One region of the Streptomyces sp. NPDC012510 genome, then DNA from elsewhere that is predicted to be linked to it. Evidence: riboswitches for the same ligand, from Rfam matches in the RefSeq annotation. Region 1 holds a riboswitch; each other region holds the start of a gene.

Region 1 (7,554 bases):
GGGGGCGAGCGGGGTGTCCTCGGTGCTGGGCTCCGCGCTCGGCTCGGGCTGCGGGACGTAGGCCACCTCGCAGCGCTCGGTGCGCAGTTCGGTGACCCGCTGCTCCAGGAGGTCGAGGAGCTGTTCCACGGGGACGGGCCCTGCGGAGAGCTGGAGGAACGAGAGCACCTGCGGCATGGCCGAGACGACCTCGGCGACGGCGGCGGGCTCCCGGTCCTCGGGCTCGGGGTGGGCGATGGACCAGGCGTCGAAGAACGCGACCCAGCCGCGCAGCACGGCGCTGTCGTCGCGGTGCCAGGCGCGCAGTCGCCAGCCGGGGCGCGCGCTGTCGCCGTGCACCTCGACGAGGCCGGCCAGACGTGCGGTGTCCCAGTCGTGGTGCACCTGATCCGGTGTCAGCCCCAGCTCGGCGGCCGCCCGTTCGGCGGCGGCGGCGGAGAGAGTGCCCTTGCCCCCGGAGCTCGCGCCCTCGCGGCCGGGGCGCAGGGCCGTGTCGGCCCAGTGGGCGACGCGGGCCGCGTCCGCCAGGACGGCGCGGGCCATGCGGGCGAGTTCCGCGGGCGGCGGTGTGCCCTCCGGGGGCCGGGGAGCCGGTCGGCGGCGCTGGGTCACTGCTGCTCGGGGAGCGGCGGCCAGGGTTCGCGGGCTGACGAGTCGGAGCCTGGAGTCGCGCGGATTACGGGACGTCACGGGGGCAGTCTTCCGGTTGACGGTCCGAAAACCCAAACGGAATGTCACAGCGGGCGACAGGGGTGGCCAACGCACGGGTTCCCCAAGGGGTCGACACCGGGGCGGATCGCCCTGGCGCGACACTAAACGGAATGTGGCGTACCTCTCTGTGGTGCAGCGGTTCGCGACGCGTCCGGCGGTCTGTCGGGTTTCGGCGGCGGCTGCTACGTGAGCGGCGTGAGGAAGCGGCGCAGGGCCTCCTCGTAGGCCGGGGGGTCGGCGTTCCACATGGCGGCGTGCGGGGCGTGGCGGACCGCGCGAAGGGTGACGAGGTCCGGATGGCGGGCGGCCAGACGGCGGGAGGGGTCCCAGGGGGCGACGACGTCGTCGGGACCGTGGAGGATCAGGGTCGGGGTCCTGACCTCCGGCGCGACGGCGGCCTGGCCGGCGGGGGCGGCGCGCAGCCCCGTGCGGCCCTGGGCGGCGCGGACCGCGAGGGGCAGCAGGGCGCCGGGGGTGCGGCGGGCGGCGGCGAGGGCCCGCAGGGTGGCCGTCCAGTCCAGGACCGGGGAGTCCAGGACGAGCCCGGCGACACGGTCGCGCAGGGGCGAGTGCGCGGCGGCGCGCAGGGCCATGGTGGCGCCGGTGGACCAGCCGTGCAGGACGACCTGGCGGGCTCCGGAGCGGACGGCGTAGCGGATGGCCGCGTCCACGTCGCGCCACTCGGTCTCGCCGAGGTGGTTCAGGCCGTCCGGGGAGCGGGGTGCGCCCGGATCGCCCCGGTAGGCGAGGGCGAGGACCGGGAAGTGGTGGCGGTGCAGGAACTCCATGATGTTCATGGGGTGTTCGCGTGTGGCCCCCAGACCGTGCACCGCGATCACCCAGGTGTCCCGGGCCGCGGGGACCAGCCATGCGGGCAGGGTGCCCAGTTCGCCGGGGACGTCGATGTCGTCGTGGTCGAGGCCGAGGGCGGTGCGGGGGTCGCCGATGTGGATGTTCGGGGTGAGCCACACCCGGTCGCCGGGCTCCAGGGTGCCCTGGGTGACGCGCTCCAGACGGCGTACGACCGCGTCGGGGGCGTGGGGGGCGCCGTCGAGGACGTTGCCGACGACCGCGTGGGAGCGGGGGCCGGTGAGGCCGTAGGTGCCGGGGCGCTGGGAGGCGAAGGCGCGCGTCAGGGCGATGCGGCCCGCCGCGGTGGAGTGCACCGTCAGCCGGGGCTCCGTGGGCAGGGGCCCGCCCGGCGGAGCCTTCAACGCGGCGTCACTGGCCAACCGGCCGACGGCGACACTGGCCGCGCCGACCGCGAACGCGAACCCGACCGCCGCGACTGCTGCTTTGACTGCACCCACCCGTCCAGTGTCCCGGCGGACCTCGCGCCGGGCCAGTGGGCGTGGGATCCGGGGTGACCGGGGGGGGTGACATCGTGCGGCGCCCCGGGGGTGGTCGGGCGGGCCCTCTACTTCGGCTGGCCGTACCCCCGCAGACGCTCCCCCACCTCCGCCACCTGGTCGTGGGTGAGGAGGGTCGGGGTGCGGGCCGGGACGGAGGAGGCGGTCAGCCAGAGGTGGGACATCCATTCGAGTTGGGCCGTGCGGTCGTAGGCCTCGGAGAGGGTGTCGCCGTAGGTGATCGTGCCGTGGTTCTGGAGGAGGCAGGCGCTGCGCCCCGTCAGTGCGCGGAGCATGTTCTCGGCCAACCGCGGTGTTCCGTAGGTCGCGTAGGGGGCGACGCGGACGGATCCGCCGAGGGCGGCGGCCATGTAGTGGATCAACGGCAGCTCCTCCACGAGGGTGGAGACGGCCGTCGCGTGGACCGCGTGGGTGTGGACGACGGCACGGGCGTCGGTGGTGGTGTGGATCGCCAGATGCATGGGGAGCTCGCTCGTCGGACGGAGGGTGCCGAGGACCTGTCGCCCGGAGAGGTCGACCCCCGTCACGTCGTCCGGCGTCAGGCGGTCGTAGGGCACGCCCGTCGGTGTGACCAGGACGGTGTCCCCGACGCGTACGGAGACGTTGCCGGAGGTACCGACGACCAGACCGTCGGCCACCGTCCGGCGGGCCGTCGCGACGAGCTCGTCCCACGCGTGTGCCACCTCGTCCGGCGCACCCCGCCGCGGTGCGTCTCGTGAACCCCGTGCGTCCGCACGCTCGCCCCGCTCGTCGCGGGCGTTCCCCTGCTGATCAGCCATGCCGCGATCCTGCCAGGCGGTCCGTGGGCACGGGCCCCGGGCACGGGCACCGCGAAGCAGGCGCCGGACCTCCGGAAGAGGCCATACGTCCCCGCATCACCCCGAGTTGGCGAGCGACCGGCGATCGATCGGACCGGGCTGCGGGGATCTTCCAGTAGCCTCCGGATGCTTTCTCGCCGCCTCGCCCGTACTGCGGCCGGTACGACGGCGCGCGGACCGACGGACGCTGCCGCGGAGCCTGCCGGGTGACCGAAATCTCTCCAACGGCTCCGTGAGCCGACTGAGGGAGTTCACCAGGGGCTGGGGCCCAGCCGCGGAGCCCAGTATTCCGCTTCAGTTCGAGAACGCGCCCCGCTTCCGACGGCCCGACTCAGCCGTCGGGGGACAAGCGGAACGGCGGCACCCCTATTGCTACACCCACAGGTCCGCCTCAGTTCATCTCCCGTTCACCCAGGTTGCCTACGGTCCATATGCCACTGACGTCCGAAAGAAGCCCGGGTAAATGGAAAACTTCTCGCTGATCCTCGCGATAGTGGTGATCACCGCGCTCGCGTTCGATTTTACGAACGGTTTCCACGACACCGCCAACGCGATGGCCACCACCATCTCGACCGGCGCCATGAAGCCCAAGGTCGCGGTTGCCATGTCCGCCGTGCTCAACCTTGTCGGCGCGTTCCTGTCCATAGAGGTCGCCAACACCATCTCCAAGGGACTCGTCGACGAGTCCGGGATACAGCCAGAGGTCATATTCGCGGCGCTCGTGGGCGCCATCCTCTGGAACCTGCTGACCTGGCTCGTCGGGCTGCCGTCCAGCTCCTCGCACGCCCTGATGGGCGGCCTCATCGGCGCCACGATCGCCTCGGTCGGCGTGGGCGCGGTCCACGGCGACGTGCTCGTCACCAAGGTGCTGATCCCGGCCGTCGCGGCCCCGCTGGTCGCCGGTGTCGCGGCGATGTTCGCCACCCGGCTCACCTACAAGCTCGGGCGGCACACCAACGAGAAGGCCTCCGGCAAGGGCTACCGCGCCGGTCAGATCGCCTCCGCGGGCCTGGTCTCACTGGCCCACGGCACGAACGACGCCCAGAAGACCATGGGCATCATCACCCTGGCCCTGGTCGCCGGCGGTGCCCTCGCGCCCGACTCCGACCCGCCGGTCTGGGTCATCGTCTCCGCCGGTCTGGCCATCGCGCTCGGCACCTACCTGGGCGGCTGGCGCATCATCCGCACGATGGGCAAGGGCCTGACCGACCTCCAGCCGCAGCAGGGCTTCGCCGCCCAGACCAGCGCGGCCACGGTCATCCTGGCCTCCTCGCACCTCGGCTTCTCCCTCTCCACCACGCACTCGGTCTCCGGTGCCGTGATGGGCGCGGGCCTCGGCCGCAAGGGCGGTGTGGTCCGCTGGTCCACCGCCACCCGCATGTTCGTCGCCTGGGGTCTGACCCTGCCGGCCGCGGCGCTGGTCGCCGCGCTCGCCGAGTGGGTGACGGCCCTCGGTACCTGGGGCACGGCCGCCGTCGCAGTCTTCCTCGTCGCCTCCAGCGCCGCGATCTGGCTGATCTCGCGCCGTGAGGTGGTCGACCACACCAATGTGAACGACCACGCCGAGGAGCCCCCGGGTGTGGTGACCACGGCCATCGCCGCGGTGACCCCGCCGCCGGTCGGCCCCGTGACCGAGCAGCCGGCGGCTACCGTCCCGGCCCCCGTGGCCGCGACCGCCGTCGAGACCACGGCCGCGGCGAACTCGTCCACGCCCACGCCCGCCGTCTGAGCTCCGCGACCTCCTGAGGAAGATCACCACCATGCACATCGACTGGGCAGCTCTCGGCTCCGTCTTCGGAGTCAGCCTCGTGGTCACCGTGGCCCTCGTCGGCCTCTTCACCCTGGGCATCGTCGGCCTCTCCAAGCGGGAGGAGGCGTCAACCCGGGGTGACTCGGTGGCGGCGGCGACCACAGGGGCGTACGTCTGCTTCGCGCTGTGCGCGGGGGCAGTGGCGTACGGCATTTCCCTCATCATGACCTGACATCGAGAACCCACGGCCCTCCGGGGCCGACATGGGCGGCTTCGCAACGACCCCCGTAGACGTCTTGTGGCGCCTACGGGGGTCTCGTTCGTGTGGGACAGCCGGACGGGGCGTTCCGCCCGGCGGCGCGTCCCCCTCGGCTCGGCGCTGATCGGCGCCGTGGGCGCGGCCTCCTCAGGCTGAGCGGCACCGAGAACGGTCACCACCAGCCAGACCTGAGCACGCGCCTCACCGCTCGCCACGAGAAGAGCGGCCAGGGCAGACGCCGGGCTGCCGCGGGAGCGCCGAGGCGGTCTCCCTCGCCCGGTCTTCGATGTGCGACCTCCCGTCCCGAGCGGATCTTCACGATCCACCCGCTCCCGGGTCCACAAGTACGGCCGGAAGACCCCACCGCACCGGGTAGCGGAAGACGAGCAGTGCGTCACTGATCCCGTTCGCGTCACGGGCCAGGGCACGCCTGCCCTCGGCGGCCACTTCCACCGGGCCGGCCCCGTCGCCGGAGTGGCTCCTCCTGATCCACACCGTCGTCTGACGACAAGTCAGCGGTGTGGGGCTCAGCACACCGCTGCTGTGCAGGTCAACAGCAAGTTGACTGCTCTCGAAGGGGCGTGGTGGACTGCCGGGGCCATCTACGACGGCAGGAGAGGAAGCCGGTGCGAGTCCGGCGCGGTCCCGCCACTGTCACCGGGGAAGAACCTTCCCGGGAGCCAGGAACTCTCGCCGTCGGTCTCGTCGAACCAGGGCGTGGACACCCTGAGTGAGGACATATCGCCATGCGCGGCCGCCCGTCGAGTCTTGCCCTCCGGTCCCTGCCCGACCCTGTGATCGGCTGAGCCGATGCGTGCCGATCGCGTTTTCGCGTACGGCGCCACCGCCGGCCTCCTCGGTGACCTGCTGCTCGGTGATCCTCGCCGGGGGCATCCGGTCGCCTTGTTCGGGCGGGCGGCCGGGGCCGTGGAGCGGGTGCTGTGGCGGGACCACCGGGGGTGGGGCGCACTGCACACCGCCGTGTGCGCGGGTGGTGCCGTGGCGCTCGGGGCCGTGGCCTCGTCCGTCGTACGGCCCTCGCGTGCGGCCTCTGTCGCGTTGACCGCCGCCGCCACCTGGGCCGTCGTCGGGGGGACTTCACTCGGGCGCGAGGCTCGGGCCGTGGGGCGGTTCCTGGAGGCCGGGGACATCGAGGGGGCACGGGCCCGGCTGCCTCATCTGTGTGGGCGTGATCCCCAGGCACTCGACAGGGACGGGATCGCACGGGCCGTGGTCGAGTCCGTCGCCGAGAACACGTCGGACGCGGTGGTGGGAGCGCTCGTGTGGGGGGCCGTGGGCGGAGTGCCCGGGCTGGTGGGGTTCCGGGCCGTCAACACGCTGGACGCCATGGTGGGACACAGGTCGCGGCGGTATCGCCGCTACGGGTGGGCCTCGGCGCGGCTGGACGACGTGGCGGGGTGGCCGGGGGCTCGGCTGACGGCGGTGCTGGCGGCTGCCGCCGGCCGGAACGCTCGGGGGGCCGTGCGGGCCTGGCGGGCCGATGCGGGGAAGCATCCCAGTCCCAACGCGGGAGTGGTGGAGGCGTCGTTCGCGGGGGCGCTCGGAGTGCGGTTGGGGGGCACGTTGTCCTATGCGGGGCGGGTGGAGCATCGGCCTGTGCTGAACGGGGAGGGGCGAGCGGTGGTGGTCGCGGACATCGAGCGGGCTGTGCGGTTGTCCCGGCGGGTGAGCTGGCTGGCGTTGGGGGTCGGTGCGGGGGCGTCCGTGTTGCGGGCCAGGGTCGGAGGGCGCCCGGCGCCGGGGGCCGTGCCGGCTCTCCCCCACTCGCGCGTCCAGCGGTCGGAGCGGCATTCGTGAGCGGTGGGGAAGGAAGCCTCGTGAGCGGTGGGGGAGGAAGCCTCGTGCGTGGTGGTCGGGCCCTGGGCGGTGGGTTGCTCGTCGCCGGGACCACCTCCGACGCCGGGAAGAGTGTCGTGACCGCCGGGATCTGCCGGTGGTTGGTGCGGCAGGGTGTGAAGGTCGCGCCGTTCAAGGCGCAGAACATGTCGCTGAACTCGTTCGTGACGAGTGAGGGCGCCGAGATCGGGCGGGCCCAGGCCATGCAGGCCCAGGCCTGTCGGGTCGAGCCGAGCGCGCTCATGAACCCGGTGCTGCTCAAACCCGGTGGGGAGCGCAGCAGTCAGGTGGTGCTGCTGGGGAAGCCCGTGGGGGAGATGAGCGCGCGGGGGTATCACGGAGGGCGGCAGCAGAAGCTTCTCGGGACCGTGCTCGACTGCCTCGCGGAGTTGCGGGGCACGTATGACGCGGTGATCTGTGAGGGGGCCGGCAGTCCTGCCGAGATCAATCTTCGGCGGACCGACATCGTCAACATGGGAATCGCCCGCAACGCCCAGCTTCCCGTGCTCGTCGTCGGGGACATCGACCGAGGGGGCGTCTTCGCGTCGTTCTTCGGGACGGTCGCGCTGCTCTCCGCCGAGGATCAGGCACAGGTCGCCGGATTCCTCGTCAACAAGTTCCGTGGGGACGTCTCCCTGCTGGAGCCGGGGCTCGACATGCTGCACGGGCTCACCAGGCGCCACACGTACGGGGTGCTGCCCTTCCGGCACGGGCTCGGGATCGACGAGGAGGACGGACTGCGGGTGTCCCTGCGGGGGACGGTCCGGGAGTCGAACGCCGCGCCGCCCG
Region 2 (7,554 bases), on a different contig from region 1:
ACGGCGCGGTCGACGTCCGCGCGGGAGGCGTGCGGTACGCGCCCGATGACCTCCTCCGTGTGCGGCGAGACCACCTCGATGACGTCTGTGCCCAGGGGGTCGGTCAGCGCCCCGCCGATGAACAGCTGTCCGTGTTCCACGAGTTCGGTCATGGCCGACTGCCTTCCGGTCAGGTGGTCTGCTGGGCATGCTTTCTGACGATGCATCAGGTAGGGATACAGGGAACTGATACCAGTTCCAGGGGGAGGAGTCCACGGTGGGATGGAAGAGGAGTCGTCTTCTCCCAAGGTGACCGCGTGGTGCACTCGCCCCGGGAAAGCACTCGAATTCGGCTACGGTCGGGCGCATGGATCGCCTGTCCGAGATCACGTTCCTCCTGCCCGACGCACCGCAGGCACGAGGTTTCCTCGATGAATTGCGTTCGCTGTTCGCCGAGGTGGCGTACGCCGACTTCACCGGGTCCGCGGGCAAGGCCAACAGGGTGGGTGACCGCCTGACCCTCACCCCGCCGCAGCCCGCCGGCGCTCGTCCCGTGACGACATTCGCGCTGGCCGACGTGCACACGCCCGAGCGCCCGAGGTCGCCCTCGGCGCAGGTCACTCCATCGGTACATGGGGTGGCGCTGACACGCACGAGACGCGGGCCCTGCCGGCGCATGTCGAGATGGCGGACCTGACCCGCCGCATCGCCGGACACGTTCGGCGCGTCGATCACACGGGCGTGAACCTGCCCGCCTGTGCGGCCTCACCCGAGCAGTGGCGCGACCTCACGACCGCACTCGCGTCGACAACCACCATGTACCGCTATCCCACGGGCGAGGACTGGCCGTTCGTCCTCCCATCGACAGCGGACGAGTTCCTCGATGGCATCAGTGACTTCGTCGTCGGCCGCGAGCCCAGATTCGAACTGGTCCACGACCAGTGGCTGACCCGGACCCAGTGGCAGTTCGCGCTCTGGACCGACCTGACCCGCGCAGAACTGGAGGAGATGTTTCCCGAGCCCGAAGGTATGACGTTTCCAGAACTTGCGGAGATCTTCCGCGTCGTACCAATCCTCAGCCCCTGGCCGGGTCTCGAGATCCGATTCGACCTCTGCTACCGGCTCCAGAACGGGCCCGCCGACTGGGAAACCGGCGAATGGCTGGTCACGGAAGGCGGCCGTATCCGCTGACACCGACATGGGCGGTCACCGTGGTGACCGGATCACACACACCCCCGATGAAACTTGTTCTAGTTATAGTGGGCCGAGCGTGGCGACGGCGTGTCGATGACAGGGGAGCCCATGACACACGTGACCGAGCACGGCGGAGGCGTACGGTCCATCGAGGTTCCCATCCCGGACAACCCGCTCGGCCACACCCTCGTGTACGTCGTGGACACCGACCGCGGCCCGGTCCTCGTGGACACCGGCTGGGACGACCCGGCCTCTTGGGACATGCTCGCGGCGGGACTGACGGCGTGCGGTACGTCCGTCGCGGATATCCACGGCGTCGTGATCACCCATCACCACCCCGACCACCACGGTCTCTCGGGCGCGGTACGCGAGGCCTCGGGCGCGTGGATCGCGATGCACGCGGCGGACACGGCGATCATACGGCGCACCCGGGGCACCGCCCCCGACCGCTGGTTCTCGTACATGACGGACAGGCTCACCGCCGCGGGCGCCCCCGAGGAACACCTGGCCGTCCTGCGCGCCCCGCGCCGCCCCCGCGCCCTGCCCGGCTTCTCCCCCGCGCTGCCCGACCGCGAGATCGTCCCCGGTGAACTCCTCGACCTCCCCGGCCGCCGCGTCCGCGCGATCTGGACCCCCGGTCACACCCCCGGCCATGTCTGCCTCCACCTGGAGGAGGCCCATCCGGCCCAACTCCCGGGCCAGGGGCGTCTGTTCTCCGGGGACCATCTCCTCCCCGAGATCAGTCCGCACATCGGCCTGTACGAGGATCCGGACGACGACACGGTCACCGATCCCCTGGGCGACTACCTCGACTCCCTGGAACGCGTCGGCCGCCTCGCCCCGGCCGAGGTCCTGCCCGCCCACCAGTACGCGTTCACGGACACCGCCGCCCGCGTACGGGAGTTGCTCGCACACCACGAGTCCCGCCTCACCGGCCTGCTCACGCTCCTCGCCGAGCCCCTCACTGCCTGGCAGCTCGCCGAACGCATGGAGTGGAACCGCCCCTGGCCCGACATCCCTTTCTCCTCCCGCAACATCGCCGTCTCCGAGGCGGAGGCCCATCTGCGGCGCCTGGTGAAGCTGGGACGAGCGGAGGCGGTACCGGGGAGCGATCCGGTGACGTACGTGGCGGTGTGAGGACCTTCAGTCAGTCGACGAACTCACGTCGCCGAGTGAGCGGACCAACCGCTCCGCGGCTCCGACGAGTTCGCTCTCCCGTGCGCTCATCGTCGCATCAGCCGCCCGGCGTTTCCTCGCTTCCACGAGGCCCTCGTCCGTCAGTGCGGAGGGGCCGTCGGACTGGTGGGTGAGGAGGGAGGCGAGGATGGCGTGGGCCATGTCCGCACGGGGGTCGGCGGTGTCGACGGCGACCTGGGCGAGGATCATCGCGGAGATACCCCAGTCCAGGCCGGGTGGGCCCTCCTCGCTGTTGCTCCAGTCGATGACCCGGGGGCCGTCGGGCGTGAGGATGACGTTCTCCGGGTGCAGGTCCAGGTGGAGGATGCGGGGCGCAGGGGAGCGGTGTGCCGGACCCGGGGGCGGGAGTGAGGCCGCGCGGTGCGTGCGGGGCGGGAGGGCGTGGAGGTCGCGCAGGAGGCGGGCCAGTACTACGCCGGACCGCGCGGGGTCGAGCCGGCCCGTGGCGATGGCCTCCAGCATGGTGGGGCCGGACAGCCGCTCCAGCACCATCTCCGCACGGGTCGCCGACCGTACGCACGGGACCGGGTAACCATGGCCTCGCACGTACTCCATGACCTCGGCCTCGGCAGCCGCGTCCCCCCAACCGTCCCGGTACCGCCGCAACACCCAGACCCCGGATGCGCCGCCGACACCGTCCGGACCGGCGGGTCGCCCGAACTCGTCGGCGCCCTCCCGGCGGACGGGACCGCCGGACCCACGGGACCCGCCGGACGCACGGGACCCGCCGGACGCACCACGGTCAACGGACCTGGCGGACCTGCCGACTTCGTCACGATCGGCCGACCCTGCGGCCCCGCCAGGATCTCCATGACCGGCCGACCCGGCCGACCCCGCCGACCCCGCCGACCCGGCCGGCCCGGCCGGCACGTCGGCGTCTCTACGACCGCCCAAGTCGCCAGGCCTGTCGGCCTCGTCGCGGACGGTAGGCCCGGCCGGTCTGTCGGATTCGTCACGGGCGAGGGGCCCCTCGGGGCCCTCGGGTAGGGCGGCGACGCCCAGGGTGGCGCGCCCGTCCGTTCCGGACTCGGCTTCGTCGTCGTGGAGTTCGTAGACGTCGGCCGTGCGCCCTGACCCCAGCAGTCTTCCCGTACGCATGGCCCGAACCTATCCCGGCGCGCAGACGGGCCCTCGGGCGTTCGGCTACCGGCAGGTAGAGTGGCCGGGTCGTCATCACACCCGTACGGGGGGAAGCCGGTGCAAATCCGGCGCTGACCCGCAACCGTGAGCCGACCCCGGTGAGGGGGCGGCGAGTCGGACTGCCCCGTGCGCATCGTGACCGGCTCGCGTCACCGGCGGCCCGCCGGTGTACGGCACCGTCGAGGAATACGGAGCCGAGCCGCCCGGCGCTTCGCCGTGCCGCCCGGCTCCCGCTCAGGGAGAGGCAGCCGCCGATCATGCATGTCCGCCGCAGTGCCCCGCTGGTCGCCGTACTGGCCGTCGCAGCCGGGCTGGGCACGGGACCCGGTACGGGTTCCGCGCCGGTCGCCTTCGCTGACGACGCGACCTCCGCCGATGACGCAACCTCCGTCGACGACGCGTCCTCCACCGCGCCCTCCGTCTCGCCGTCGCGGGCGATACCCACCGGCCTGTACGGCTCCAACGACCCCACGTACGACGGTGTCTGGCGGCAGTCCCTCGCCCTGCTCGCGCTGGACACGGTCGGGGAGAAGCCCGGTGCCGGGGCCGTGGACTGGCTCGTCGGCCAGCAGTGTGGGAGCGGGGCGTTCGCGGCGTACCGGGCGGACACGACGGCGGAGTGCGACGCCAAGACGGCCCTCGACACGAACAGCACGGCCGCGGCGGCACAGGCGCTCGCCGCCGTCGGCGGGCGTGATGCCGAGGCCGGGCGGGCGGTGCGGTGGTTGAAGGACAACCAGAACAAGGACGGGGGCTGGGGTTACACCCCCGGCGGGCCCAGCGACGCGAATTCGACGGCCGTCGTGATCGGCGCTCTGACGGCCGTGGGCGACGCACCCGAGAAGCAGGAGAAGAGCGGCAAGTCGCCCTACGACGCGCTCCGTGCCCTCGCCATCCCCTGCGGGGACGGCGACGACGACGGCGACGACGACGGGGAGAAGGACGGTGGCGCCTTCGCCTATCAGCCGGACAAGAAGGGCGGCCTCGCCGCGAACGCCGACGCCACGGCCGCGGCCGTGCTCGGCAGCCTGGGCGAGGGATTCGCACCCGACAGCGGGACCAAGACGGACAACGACAGCGGCGCCGACACGGAGTCCCTCGGGAAGTGCGTCGCGGGTGACGCCCCGAAGGACCTCGCCCACAACGGTGCCGTCCATCTCTCCCGCGCCATGACCTCCGACGGATACCTGAAGTCCGCGCTCGCGGGCGCCGAGGATCAGCCCGACCACGGCAACACGGCCGACGCGGTCGTCGCACTCGCCGCCGCCGGGGACACGAACGCGGTCGGGAAGCCGCTCGCCTGGCTGGAGAAGAACTACGGCGTTTGGGCGGCCAAGTCCGGCCCCGCCGCCTACGCCCAGCTCATCTTCGCCACGCACGCCTCCGGCGAGAACCCCCGCGACTTCGGCGGCGCCGACCTGGTCGCCCACCTGAAGGACACCGGCCCCGCACGCGACGTGGACGACTACTCCTCCGTACCGAACGAGGACACGGCCGCCGGAGAGGACAGCGGCGACGGCCTCGACACGGGCGTCTGGTGGGGGATCGGGCTCGGGCTCGTCGCCGTGGCCGTTCTCGTCGGGTTCGAGCTGGTGAGGGCCGTCAGGAAGCGGCGGCAGACATGATCTTCCACCGGAAGCCCTCTCGACCGAGGACCGTGTCGCTCCTGCTGGGCGGCACGCTGCTCGTCCTCGCCTGCGTGCTCGGGAGCGGGGCGCGGGCGGAGGCCGCCGCCTACCGCTACTGGTCGTTCTGGGAGCGGAACGGTTCGGCGTGGGCGTACGCCACCCAAGGGCCCTCCACCGCGCGGCCCTCCGACGGGGACGTACAGGGGTTCCGGTTCGCTGTCAGCCGGGACTCGGCCGATGCGGCGAAGCCGCGTGGGGCAGCCGACTTCGACGTCGTCTGCGGGGGCACGGCCGCGCGGGACGGGGAGAAGCGGGTCGCGCTGGTCATCGACTTCGGCACGGCGGCGGACGCGCCGGCCGGGGAGACACCGCCGGCCCCGCGTACGGCCTGCGCGCGGGTGCCGAACGACGCGACGACGGCCGAGGCGTTGGCGTCCGTCGCGAAGCCGCTGCGGTACGACACGAACGCGCTGCTCTGCGCCATCGCGGACTATCCGGGGAAGGGGTGCGGGGAGGCGGTCGACGCGGACCGGACCGCCGGTGCCGAGCCGACCTCGAACGCGTCGAGCGCGCCGCCCGGGTCCGCCTCGGGCGACGAAGGGGGCCCGTCCGTCGGGTTGTTCGTCGGCGCGGGAGTGGTCGCCGTGCTCGGCGCGGCAGCGGTGTGGCGGGCCCGGCGCCGCGACCATGCCTAGGCACGGACGGTCGACGCCTGGGGACGGGCGGTCGACCACGCCTGAGGACGGGCGGCCGACCACGCCTGAGGACGGGCGGTCCGCGCTGTCCAGGCGCGGGCGGCCGACCACGCCCGGTCGCGGGCGGTCGAACACCCCCGGGTACGGACCTTCGTGCCACCCCCTGGCCTGGTGGCTCTGGGCCCTCGGGTTGGCGACGGCCGCGTCCCGTACCACCAACCCCCTCCTCCTCGCCCTGCTCATCGCGGTGGCCGGATATGTCGTGGCCACCCATCGGACCGACGCCCCCTGGGCCCGGTCCTACACCGCGTTCGTGAAGCTCGGCCTGGCCGTGCTCATCGTCCGGCTGGCCTTCGCCGTCGTGCTGGGCTCGCCCGTCCCCGGAACGCACACGCTGTTCACGCTGCCCGAGGTGCCGCTCCCGGCCTGGGCGCAGGGAGTACGGCTCGGGGGCCGGGTGACGGCGGAGGGTTTTCTGTTCGCGCTGTACGACGGACTGCGGCTGGCGACCCTGCTGATCTGCGTCGGCGCGGCGAACGCGCTGGCCAACCCGGCCCGCCTCCTGAAGTCCCTCCCCGGCGCCCTGTACGAGGCGGGCGTGGCGGTGGTGGTGGCGATGACGTTCGCACCGCATCTGGTCGCGGACGTACAGCGGTTGCGGGCCGCGCGACGGCTGCGCGGACGGCCGGACCGGGGCATCCGGGGGTTGTTGCACGTCGGACTTCCGGTGCTGGAGGGCGCGTTGGAGCGGTCGGTCGCGCTGGCCGCCTCGATGGACGCGCGCGGATACGGCCGTACCGCCGAGGTCCCGGCCCCCGTCCGCCGTACGACCGCCGCGCTCACCCTCGGCGGCCTGCTCGGCGTCTGCGCCGGAACGTACGGCGTACTGACCGCCGAGGGCGGCTCCTACGGCCTCCCCGTACTGTCAACCGGGCTCGCCGCCGCACTGGCGGGTCTGCGGCTGGGCGGCCGGCGCTCGCCGCGCACCCGCTACCGGCCGGACGTGTGGGGCGTACGGGCGTGGCTGGTGGCCGGGTCCGGGGTGGCCGTCGCCATGCTGATGGTCGTCTGTGCTGCCGCGTACGACGCCACCGCCCTGCACCCCACCGTCATCCCCCTCACCGCCCCCGATCTCCCCCTCGGCCCCGCCGCCGCGCTCCTGCTGGGCCTGCTCCCGGCGTTCGCCGTACCGGCGCCGACCACCGCCGCACCTGAGAAGGAAACCCCGTGATCCGCTTCGAGGATGTCTCCGTGACGTACGACGGAGCGGCCGAACCCACCGTCCATGGGGTGGACTTCGAGGTCCCGGAAGGTGAACTGGTGCTCCTGGTCGGCCCGTCGGGTGTTGGCAAGTCCACCCTGCTCGGGGCGGTGAGCGGGCTGGTGCCGCACTTCACCGGGGGCACCCTGCGCGGGCGGGTCACGGTGGCCGGTCGGGACACCCGTACGCACAAGCCGCGCGAACTCGCCGATGTGGTGGGCACGGTGGGGCAGGACCCGCTGGCGCACTTCGTCACTGACACGGTCGAGGACGAACTCGCCTACGGGATGGAGTCGTTGGGGATCGCTCCGGATGTCATGCGGCGCCGGGTGGAGGAGACGCTCGATCTGCTGGGGCTCGCCGGGCTCCGGGACCGTCCGATCGCCACGCTCTCCGGTGGCCAGCGGCAGAGGGTCGCCATCGGGTCCGTCCTCACGCCGCACCCGCGCGTCCTGGTCCT
Region 3 (7,554 bases), on a different contig from region 1:
ACCGCCGACGAGGTCGCCGCCGCGATCGCCTATCTGGCGAGTCCCGCGGCGGCCTCCGTCACCGGCACCGCCCTTGCCGTCGACGGCGGTATGCAGGGGCTCCGGCTCCGCCCGGTCGGCTCATGAGGACCGGCACCCTCGGCCGCACCGACGTCCGCGTCACCGATCTGGCGTACGGCGCCGCCGCCCTCGGCAACCTCTTCCGCCCGGTGACCGACGAGGAGGCCGCCGCCGCGATCGACGCGGCCTGGGACGCCGGGATCCGCACCTTCGACACGGCGCCCCACTACGGCCTGGGCCTGTCCGAACGCCGCCTGGGCGCCGCGCTCGGGGGCCGCCCCCGGGAGTCGTACACGATCTCCACCAAGGTCGGCCGACTGCTGGTGGAGAACGAGACCGTCGCAGGCGACGACCTGGCGAACGGCTTCGCGGTCCCGGCGACCCACCGCCGTGTCTGGGACTTCACCGCCGACGGCGTCCTGCGTTCCCTGGAGTCCAGCCTGGAGCGGCTCGGCCTGGACCGCGTCGACATCGTCCTCCTCCACGACCCCGACAACCATGTCGAGCAGGCCCTGCGCGAGGCATACCCGGCGCTGGAACGTCTGCGCGACGAGGGCGTCGTCGGAGCCATCGGCATCGGCATGAACCAGTGCGCCGTACCCGCCCGCTTCCTGCGGGAGACCGACATCGACGTGGTGCTGCTGGCCGGCCGCTACACCCTCCTCGAACAGGAGGGGCTGGACGAGCTGCTGCCCGAAGCCGCCGCCCGGGGGCGGAGCGTGCTGATCGGCGGTGCCTTCAACTCGGGCCTGCTGATCGACCCCAAGCCCGGCGTCACCTACGACTACGCCCCCGTACCGCAGCCCGTGCTCGACCACGCCCTGCGGTTGAAGGCCGTCACCGAACGCCATGGGGTACCGCTGCGCGGCGCCGCCCTGGCCTTCCCCTCCGCCCATCCGGCGGTGGCGGCCGTGCTGACGGGCGCGCGCTCCGCCGAGGAGGTGCGTGACGCGGTCGACCTGCTCGGCCGCCGATTCCCGGCCGCCCTCTGGGACGAACTGCGCGCCGAGGGGCTGCTGAGCCCGAACACCCCCGTTCCGCACACCGAGGAGCCGTCGTGAGAGTCGCCCTGCACACCAAGGTCCGTGCCGACCGCGTCGAGGAGTACGAGGCCGCGCACCGCGAGGTCCCCGAGGAGCTGACCACCGCGATCCGCGCCGCCGGGGTGAGCGAGTGGACGATCTGGCGCAGCGGCACCGACCTCTTCCATCTGCTGGAGGTCACGGACTACGCGGCGATGATCGCGGAACTGGAGAAACTTCCGGTCAACATCGCCTGGCAGGCCCGTATGGCCGACCTTCTGGACGTCGTCCACGACTACTCGGCCGGGGGCTCCGGCGCGGGACTGCCCGTGGTGTGGGAACTGTGACCGGCACGGACGACACCGACGCCTGGACCGTCGACGCCCACCATCACGTCTGGGACCTCTCCGTCCGTGACCAGGACTGGATTACCGGGCCCGAACTCGCCCCGCTGCGCCGGGACTTCACGCTCCACGAGCTGGAGTCGGAGGCGCGCCTCGCCTCTGTCACCGCCACGGTCCTGGTGCAGACGATCACCGTGCCCGAGGAAACCCCCGAGTTCCTGGCCCTCGCCGCCGACAGTGACGTGGTCGCCGGGGTCGTCGGCTGGACCGACCTCACCTCTCCCGCCGTCGCCGACGCCCTGGCGAAGCTACGCGAAGGCCCCGGCGGCGAGCATCTCGTGGGCATCCGCCACCAGGTGCAGGGGGAAGCCGACCCGCACTGGCTGACACGCCCGGACGTACTGCGCGGCCTGGCCGCCGTTGCCGACGCGGGGCTCGTCTACGACCTGCTGGTCAAGCCGCACCAGCTCCCGGCCGCCGTGGAGGCCGCGGCCCGGCTCCCCCACCTCACGTTCGTCGTCGACCACCTGGCCAAGCCGCCCATCGCATCCGGCGAGCTGGAGCCGTGGGCGGGGGAGATACGGCGACTGGCGGCTCTGCCGAACACGGTGTGCAAGCTCTCCGGCATGGTCACCGAGGCCGACTGGCACTCCTGGCGCGTCGCGGATCTCGTCCCGTATGCCGACACCGTGCTGGACGCCTTCGGCCCCGACCGGCTGATGTACGGCTCGGACTGGCCGGTCTGCCGGCTCGCCTCCGACTATGCCGGAGTCCTCGGCGCGGCCGAGGCGTTGATGTCCGGACTGAGCGCGGCCGAGCAGCGGGAGGTCTTCGCGGGCACCGCCGTCCGTGTCTACGGCCTGCGGATCTGAGGCAGCCGCAGACCCGCTTCGGTGTCCGCCCCTGCCAGGGCGGCCAACTCGTCCGGGCTGCGGGGGCCGAGCTCCTCCTCGCTCAACAGACCCCGTCCCCGCAGGAGGTGAGTCACCGCGACCCCCCACGGCAGCCGCAGCCCCGCCTGTTGCAGGAGGTCCGTGCGGGCGAGCATGGTGGCCACGGGGCCGGTGCGCGCACCGGACGGGGTGAGCAGTGCCGCGTCGTCGGCCCACCGCAGGGCGAGGTCCACGTCGTGGGTGGCCATCACGACGGTGGTGCCGGACCGGCGCAGCTCGTCCAGGGTGGCGAGGAGCCGTTCCTGGCCGTCGGGGTCGAGCCCGGCGGTCGGCTCGTCGAGGATCAGGACACGCGGTCGCATCGCGACGGCCCCGGCGATGGCGGTCCGCTTGCGCTGGCCGAAGGAGAGCAGATGGGTGGGCCGGTCGGCGAGCGCGGTGATGTCGAGGGCGGCGAGCGCCTCGTCCACCCGGGCCCGCACCCGCTCGTCGGGCAGCCCGAGGTTCAGCGGCCCGAACGACACGTCCTGTGCGACGGACGCCGCGAAGAGCTGGTCGTCGGGGTCCTGCACGACCAGTTGCACGGTCGTACGCAGCCGGGTCAGGCCCTTGCGGTCGTACCTGACCGGCTGCCCCTCCACCGTCAACTCGCCGGTGCGGGGCCGCAGTCCGCCGCTGAGCAGCCGCATCAGCGTGGTCTTACCGCTGCCGTTGCGGCCCAGCAGGGCGAGCGCGCGACCCTCGGGCACTTCGAAGTCGAGGTCGCTGAGCACGGCCGGGCCGTCCTCGTACGCGAAGGACGCGCCCCGCAGGGAGACCAGCACGGGCTCGCTCATGTCAGCGGCCTTTCCAGGACGAAGGTGAGAGCGGCCACGGCCGCGAGGAGCGCGACGCTGGCCGCGGTGAAGCGGGCGGAGACCCGGGCCTCGGGCACCAGAACGTGCAGGGCGCCGTCGTACCCCCGTCCTGCGAGCCCGGTCTGCAGCCGCGCCGCCCGGTCGAAGGCCCGCACGAACGCGGTGGCGCCGAGACCGGCGAGCGAACGCCAGGCGGCGGCCCGTGTGGTGTGCCCGAGACGGGCCGCCTGTGCCTCCCGGATCCGGCGCACGGAGTCCAGCAGCAGGAAGCTCATGCGGTACGTGACCAGGGCGACGTCCACGACCGGCGCGGGCACCCCGGCCTTGACCAGACGGGGCAGCAGGTCGGACATCGGGGTGGTGAAGGCGAACAGGAGGACGCCGAGGGACGCGGCGGAGGTGCGCAGCAGCAGCTCACTGGCGCGGACCGGACCGCCCTCGGCCAGGGTGACGAACCCGTCGGGCCCGCCGACCTGGACGAGCAGGGGCAGCGCCCCCGTGACACAGAACCCCAACGGCACCCGGTAGGCGCGCCACAGTCGGCGGCCGGGTACGCCCGCCGGGCCCAGCAGCACGGCGAGCGCGGTCAGCAGCACCAGGGCGGAGCCGGGCCACGGCGGCAGGGAGATCGCGAGCAACGTGAGGCCGAGCCCCAGCACGGCCTTGTCCACGGGATGGCGGCGGCGCCAGCGGCTGCTGTGCGCCGCCGCGTCGATCGGCAGCACGAGGGGTCAGCCCCGTCCGGCGGTGGATTCTCCGGAGCCATCCGGTGATGTCCCGTCACTCGCCCGGGGTGCGGCGGTCGAGGAGGCGGACGGGGCCCCCGGGGCTTTCGTGTCCGACGGGGCCGCCGGGCTCGCGCCGCCGTCCTCGGCGCTGTTCCACCCCGCCCGTGCGCGTGCCTCGCCCTGCCGTCGCCCCCGGTGCAACCCGAAGTAGTACGCGAGGACGCCCGCGCCCAGCGCGGCCTGGAGGGCGAACAGGGCGGACTCGATCTCGCCGGAGGGCGGCTCGTACAGCGGGGAGAACCACGGCTCGTAGTCCGGCTCGATCTCGGTGATCGCCGTCTCCGCCTCGCCGTCGGCGCCCGCGAAGGGCTCCTCCTTGTGGTCGCCGAGGCCGAGGGCCAGCGGCAGGACGGCGAGCGCGGCCACCACGAGCAGCAGCAGGACGTTGATCCTCGTGTTCCGGTTCATCGGGCCACCGCCTCGGCATCGGTCTCGGTCCGGTTCGGCTTTCCCGCCAGGAGCACACCGAGCCGGGTCAGTTCGCCCTTGCTCGACTGCACCAGCAGACGCATCACCAGCACGGTGAGCAGACCCTCGCTCACCGCGAGCGGGATCTGGGTGACGGCGAAGATGGAGCCGAACTTGCCGAGCGCGCCCGGGAAGCCGCTGCTCGGGTCGGGGAACGCCAGCGCCAGCTGGACGCTGGTGACGCAGTAGGTGACCAGGTCGGCGACGAACGCGCCGAAGAACACCGTGACCATCAGAGGCACGTCGAACCGCCGCAGCAGCCGGTAGAGGCCGTAACCGGCCCAGGGTCCGGCGATCGCCATCGAGAAGACGTTGGCGCCGAGCGTGGTCAGGCCGCCGTGCGCGAGCAGCAGCGCCTGGAAGAGCAGGGTGATGGTGCCGAGCACCGCCATGATCGGCGGCCGGAACAGGATGGCGCCCAGCCCGGTGCCGGTGGGGTGGGAACAACTCCCGGTGACCGACGGCAGCTTCAGCGCGGACAGGACGAACGTGAAGGCCCCCGAGGCGCCGAGCAGCAGTGTGCTCTCGGGATGCTCCCTGACCTCACGGGTGAGTGACCGTACTCCGTGGACGACGAACGGCGCGGACGCTACGCCCCAGGCGATCGCGTGCGCCGGGGGAAGGAAACCCTCGGCTATGTGCATGGCTCAGCAGACCCTCTCCAGCACCTCGTGGATGGTTGACGCGCCTTGGCCGGTCTCCTGGCTCACGGGTACCACCGCCCGTGCTCCGCCTTCCCGGGTCACAAGGACCCAGTGGCTGCCCGCGAGGGCCGGAGCCGGACTTCCCGATCACAGTGGCGAGGGCCGCACCGGCATCACACCGGATTTCCCGTTCACCAAGGCGTGGTGACAGTAGTGCCCGTACAAGGGCGCTGACAAGCGCGGGACGAGGGCGCGAAAGCGGTGGTGAACAGCACACACCCCGCCGCACACCCCCTCAGTCACACCCGGCACACACTGTCGGGGCAACGGGCGGCCTTGCCCGGGTGCGACGACTTCACCGGTGCGACCGGTCTCCCGGTGTGCCCTGGTCACCCTTGGCCGGGGTCCTCGCCCTGCGCTTGAATGCACTCTTCACACCGCCGTCACAAGGGAGTTAGCCGTGCACCGCCCGACTCTGGCACCCAGTACGCGCCGTCTCGGCGTCCTCACCGCCGTCGCGTTCGCGGTCACCGTCGCCATCGCGGCACCGGCCGCGGCCCACGCCGAGGTCGAGGCGGAGGGCGCCCGAGCCCTCGACCAGAACGTCGAACTCACCTTCTCCGCGGAGTCGGAGTCCTCCTCCGCCGGCATCACCAAGCTGGAGGTGATCCTGCCCGAGGGAATCGCCCCGGCCGACATCACCTACGAGAAGGGACCGGACGGCTGGAAGTTCGCCTCCACCGGCCGGGGCTACACCGTCTCGGGGGAGAAGCTCGCCGTGGGGGCGGACGCCGAGTACGTCGTCACGGTACGGCAGTTGCCCGATGCGAAGTCCCTGGTCTTCAAGACGCTGCAGTCCTACAGCGACGGCAGGGTGGACCGCTGGATCGAGCTGGACGACGCCGGCGAGGACGACCACGGTCATGGCCATGGTCACCCCGCGCCCAGCCTGGACCTGAAGGCCGCCGCCCCCGGCGCGAAGCCCGTGAGCCCGGCCCCGAGCCCTTCGGAGGAGCCCTCGACGGCCGCGTCCTCGTCCGAGCCGAGCACGCGGGCCTCCGCACCGTCGGCGGAGTCCGCGGCGGACAGCACCGACGGCGACGACGGACTCCCCCTCGCCGTCCCCCTGGGCATCGGCGCGGCCGTCCTCGCCCTGGGTGCCGGAGTGTGGTGGTTCCGACGCGGCCGCCGGAGCGGCACCACCTGACGGAACCGGCGGGGACTGACGCCCGGCTGCCAGGGGTAGCCCTTACTGCGACTAACATGCAACAGCGTGTTTTCTGCAGTAAGGGTGTGAGGCTCATGACGTCCCGACCGATACGAGGCGCCGCCGTCGCGGCGGCGGTGGCCCTCGGGGTCACCGCGTGCTCGGCGCCGGGCGGTGGCGCGGACGGCGGTGACTCCGCCGAGGCCGTCGTGATCGGGGTGGCGTCCGAGCCGGAGACCCTCAGCCCGCTCCTCGGCTACGGCAAGGACGGCAACTCCAAGATCTTCGACGGTCTCCTCGCCCGGGACGCCGATCTGGAGCTGAGACCCGCGCTGGCGAAAGCGCTGCCGGAGGTCGCCGACGGCGGCCGTACCTACACCTACACCTTGCGCGAGGGCGTGGAGTTCAGCGACGGCGAGCCCCTGACCTCAGCCGATGTGGTCTTCACGTACCGGACCGTCCTGGACGCGAAGACCAACAACACCGCCCGCAGCGAACTGGACGCCGTCAAGGAGGTGCGGGCGGACGGCGACGACAAGGTCGTCTTCACCCTCAAGTACCCCTACGCGCCCTTCGCCGGCCGCACGGTCCTGCCGATCGTCCCCGAGCACATCGCCCGCGAGCAGGACCCCAACTCCGGGTCCTTCAACACCGAGCCGGTCGGCACCGGCCCGTACGTCCTCTCCGCCTGGAGCAAGGGCGAGAAACTCACCTTCAAGGCCAACCCCACCTACTGGGGCGGTGCGCCGAAGGTGAAGAAGTTCACCATGGCGGTCATCGACGACGACGACGTACGCGCCACCCGGCTGCGCTCCGGCGACCTCGACGGCGCGGTCCTGCCGCCCAACCTCGCCGCGACCTTCAAGGACGACGGCGCCCGCAGGACCTACCAGGCGGAGTCCTACGACTACCGCACCGTCACCCTCCCCACCGAGAACGAGGTCACCGGCGACCGGGCGATCCGACAGGCGCTCGACGCCGCCGTGGACCGCGAGGCCATGGTGGACAAGATCCTCGACGGGGCGGGCCACCCGGCCTACGGGCCGCTGCCCACCGAGGACCCGTGGTTCGCCCGGGGCATCGAACGCCCCCAGGACCTCGGCAGGGCCGGGCGGATCCTCGACGAGGCGGGCTGGAAGGCCGGCGCGGACGGCATCCGGGCCAAGGACGGCCGCAAGGCGGCCTTCACCCTGCTCTACCCCTCCGGCGACAAAGTCCGCCAGGACCACGCCCTGGCCTACGCCTCCGACGCCAAGAAGGCCGGCATCGAG

Evidence for each region. A riboswitch is a leader RNA that binds a small molecule or an ion and turns the genes downstream of it on or off. The one in region 1 is predicted to bind cobalamin.
Region 2: it holds a riboswitch for cobalamin, as region 1 does, so the genes downstream of both, ACFY9I_RS18020 (prenyltransferase/squalene oxidase repeat-containing protein) here and ACFY9I_RS25355 (cobalamin biosynthesis protein) in region 1, are expected to answer to the same signal.
Region 3: it holds a riboswitch for cobalamin, as region 1 does, so the genes downstream of both, ACFY9I_RS30780 (energy-coupling factor ABC transporter permease) here and ACFY9I_RS25355 (cobalamin biosynthesis protein) in region 1, are expected to answer to the same signal.

Annotation. Positions count from the first base shown of each region.
Region 1 is NZ_JBIBEN010000014.1:57,398-64,951, forward strand. It holds gene ACFY9I_RS25330 (hypothetical protein) at 1-690, opposite strand, end outside; gene ACFY9I_RS25335 (alpha/beta fold hydrolase) at 894-2,021, opposite strand; gene ACFY9I_RS25340 (class II aldolase/adducin family protein) at 2,129-2,860, opposite strand; gene ACFY9I_RS25345 (inorganic phosphate transporter) at 3,363-4,628, shown strand; gene ACFY9I_RS25350 (hypothetical protein) at 4,660-4,881, shown strand; cobalamin riboswitch at 5,476-5,619, shown strand; gene ACFY9I_RS25355 (cobalamin biosynthesis protein) at 5,719-6,726, shown strand; gene ACFY9I_RS25360 (cobyric acid synthase) at 6,789-7,554, shown strand, end outside.
Region 2 is NZ_JBIBEN010000008.1:326,016-333,569, reverse strand. It holds gene ACFY9I_RS18045 (aldehyde dehydrogenase family protein) at 1-152, opposite strand, end outside; gene ACFY9I_RS18040 (hypothetical protein) at 347-676, shown strand; gene ACFY9I_RS18035 (hypothetical protein) at 664-1,170, shown strand; gene ACFY9I_RS18030 (MBL fold metallo-hydrolase) at 1,282-2,310, shown strand; gene ACFY9I_RS18025 (phosphotransferase) at 2,317-3,468, opposite strand; cobalamin riboswitch at 3,518-3,652, shown strand; gene ACFY9I_RS18020 (prenyltransferase/squalene oxidase repeat-containing protein) at 3,768-5,135, shown strand; gene ACFY9I_RS18015 (SCO2322 family protein) at 5,132-5,833, shown strand; gene ACFY9I_RS18010 (CbiQ family ECF transporter T component) at 5,826-7,064, shown strand; gene ACFY9I_RS18005 (ATP-binding cassette domain-containing protein) at 7,061-7,554, shown strand, end outside.
Region 3 is NZ_JBIBEN010000019.1:128,628-136,181, forward strand. It holds gene ACFY9I_RS30745 (SDR family oxidoreductase) at 1-126, shown strand, start outside; gene ACFY9I_RS30750 (aldo/keto reductase) at 123-1,121, shown strand; gene ACFY9I_RS30755 (L-rhamnose mutarotase) at 1,118-1,429, shown strand; gene ACFY9I_RS30760 (amidohydrolase family protein) at 1,426-2,298, shown strand; gene ACFY9I_RS30765 (ATP-binding cassette domain-containing protein) at 2,280-3,155, opposite strand; gene cbiQ (cobalt ECF transporter T component CbiQ) at 3,152-3,901, opposite strand; gene ACFY9I_RS30775 (energy-coupling factor ABC transporter substrate-binding protein) at 3,908-4,372, opposite strand; gene ACFY9I_RS30780 (energy-coupling factor ABC transporter permease) at 4,369-5,076, opposite strand; cobalamin riboswitch at 5,106-5,290, opposite strand; gene ACFY9I_RS30785 (DUF1775 domain-containing protein) at 5,537-6,283, shown strand; gene ACFY9I_RS30790 (ABC transporter substrate-binding protein) at 6,379-7,554, shown strand, end outside.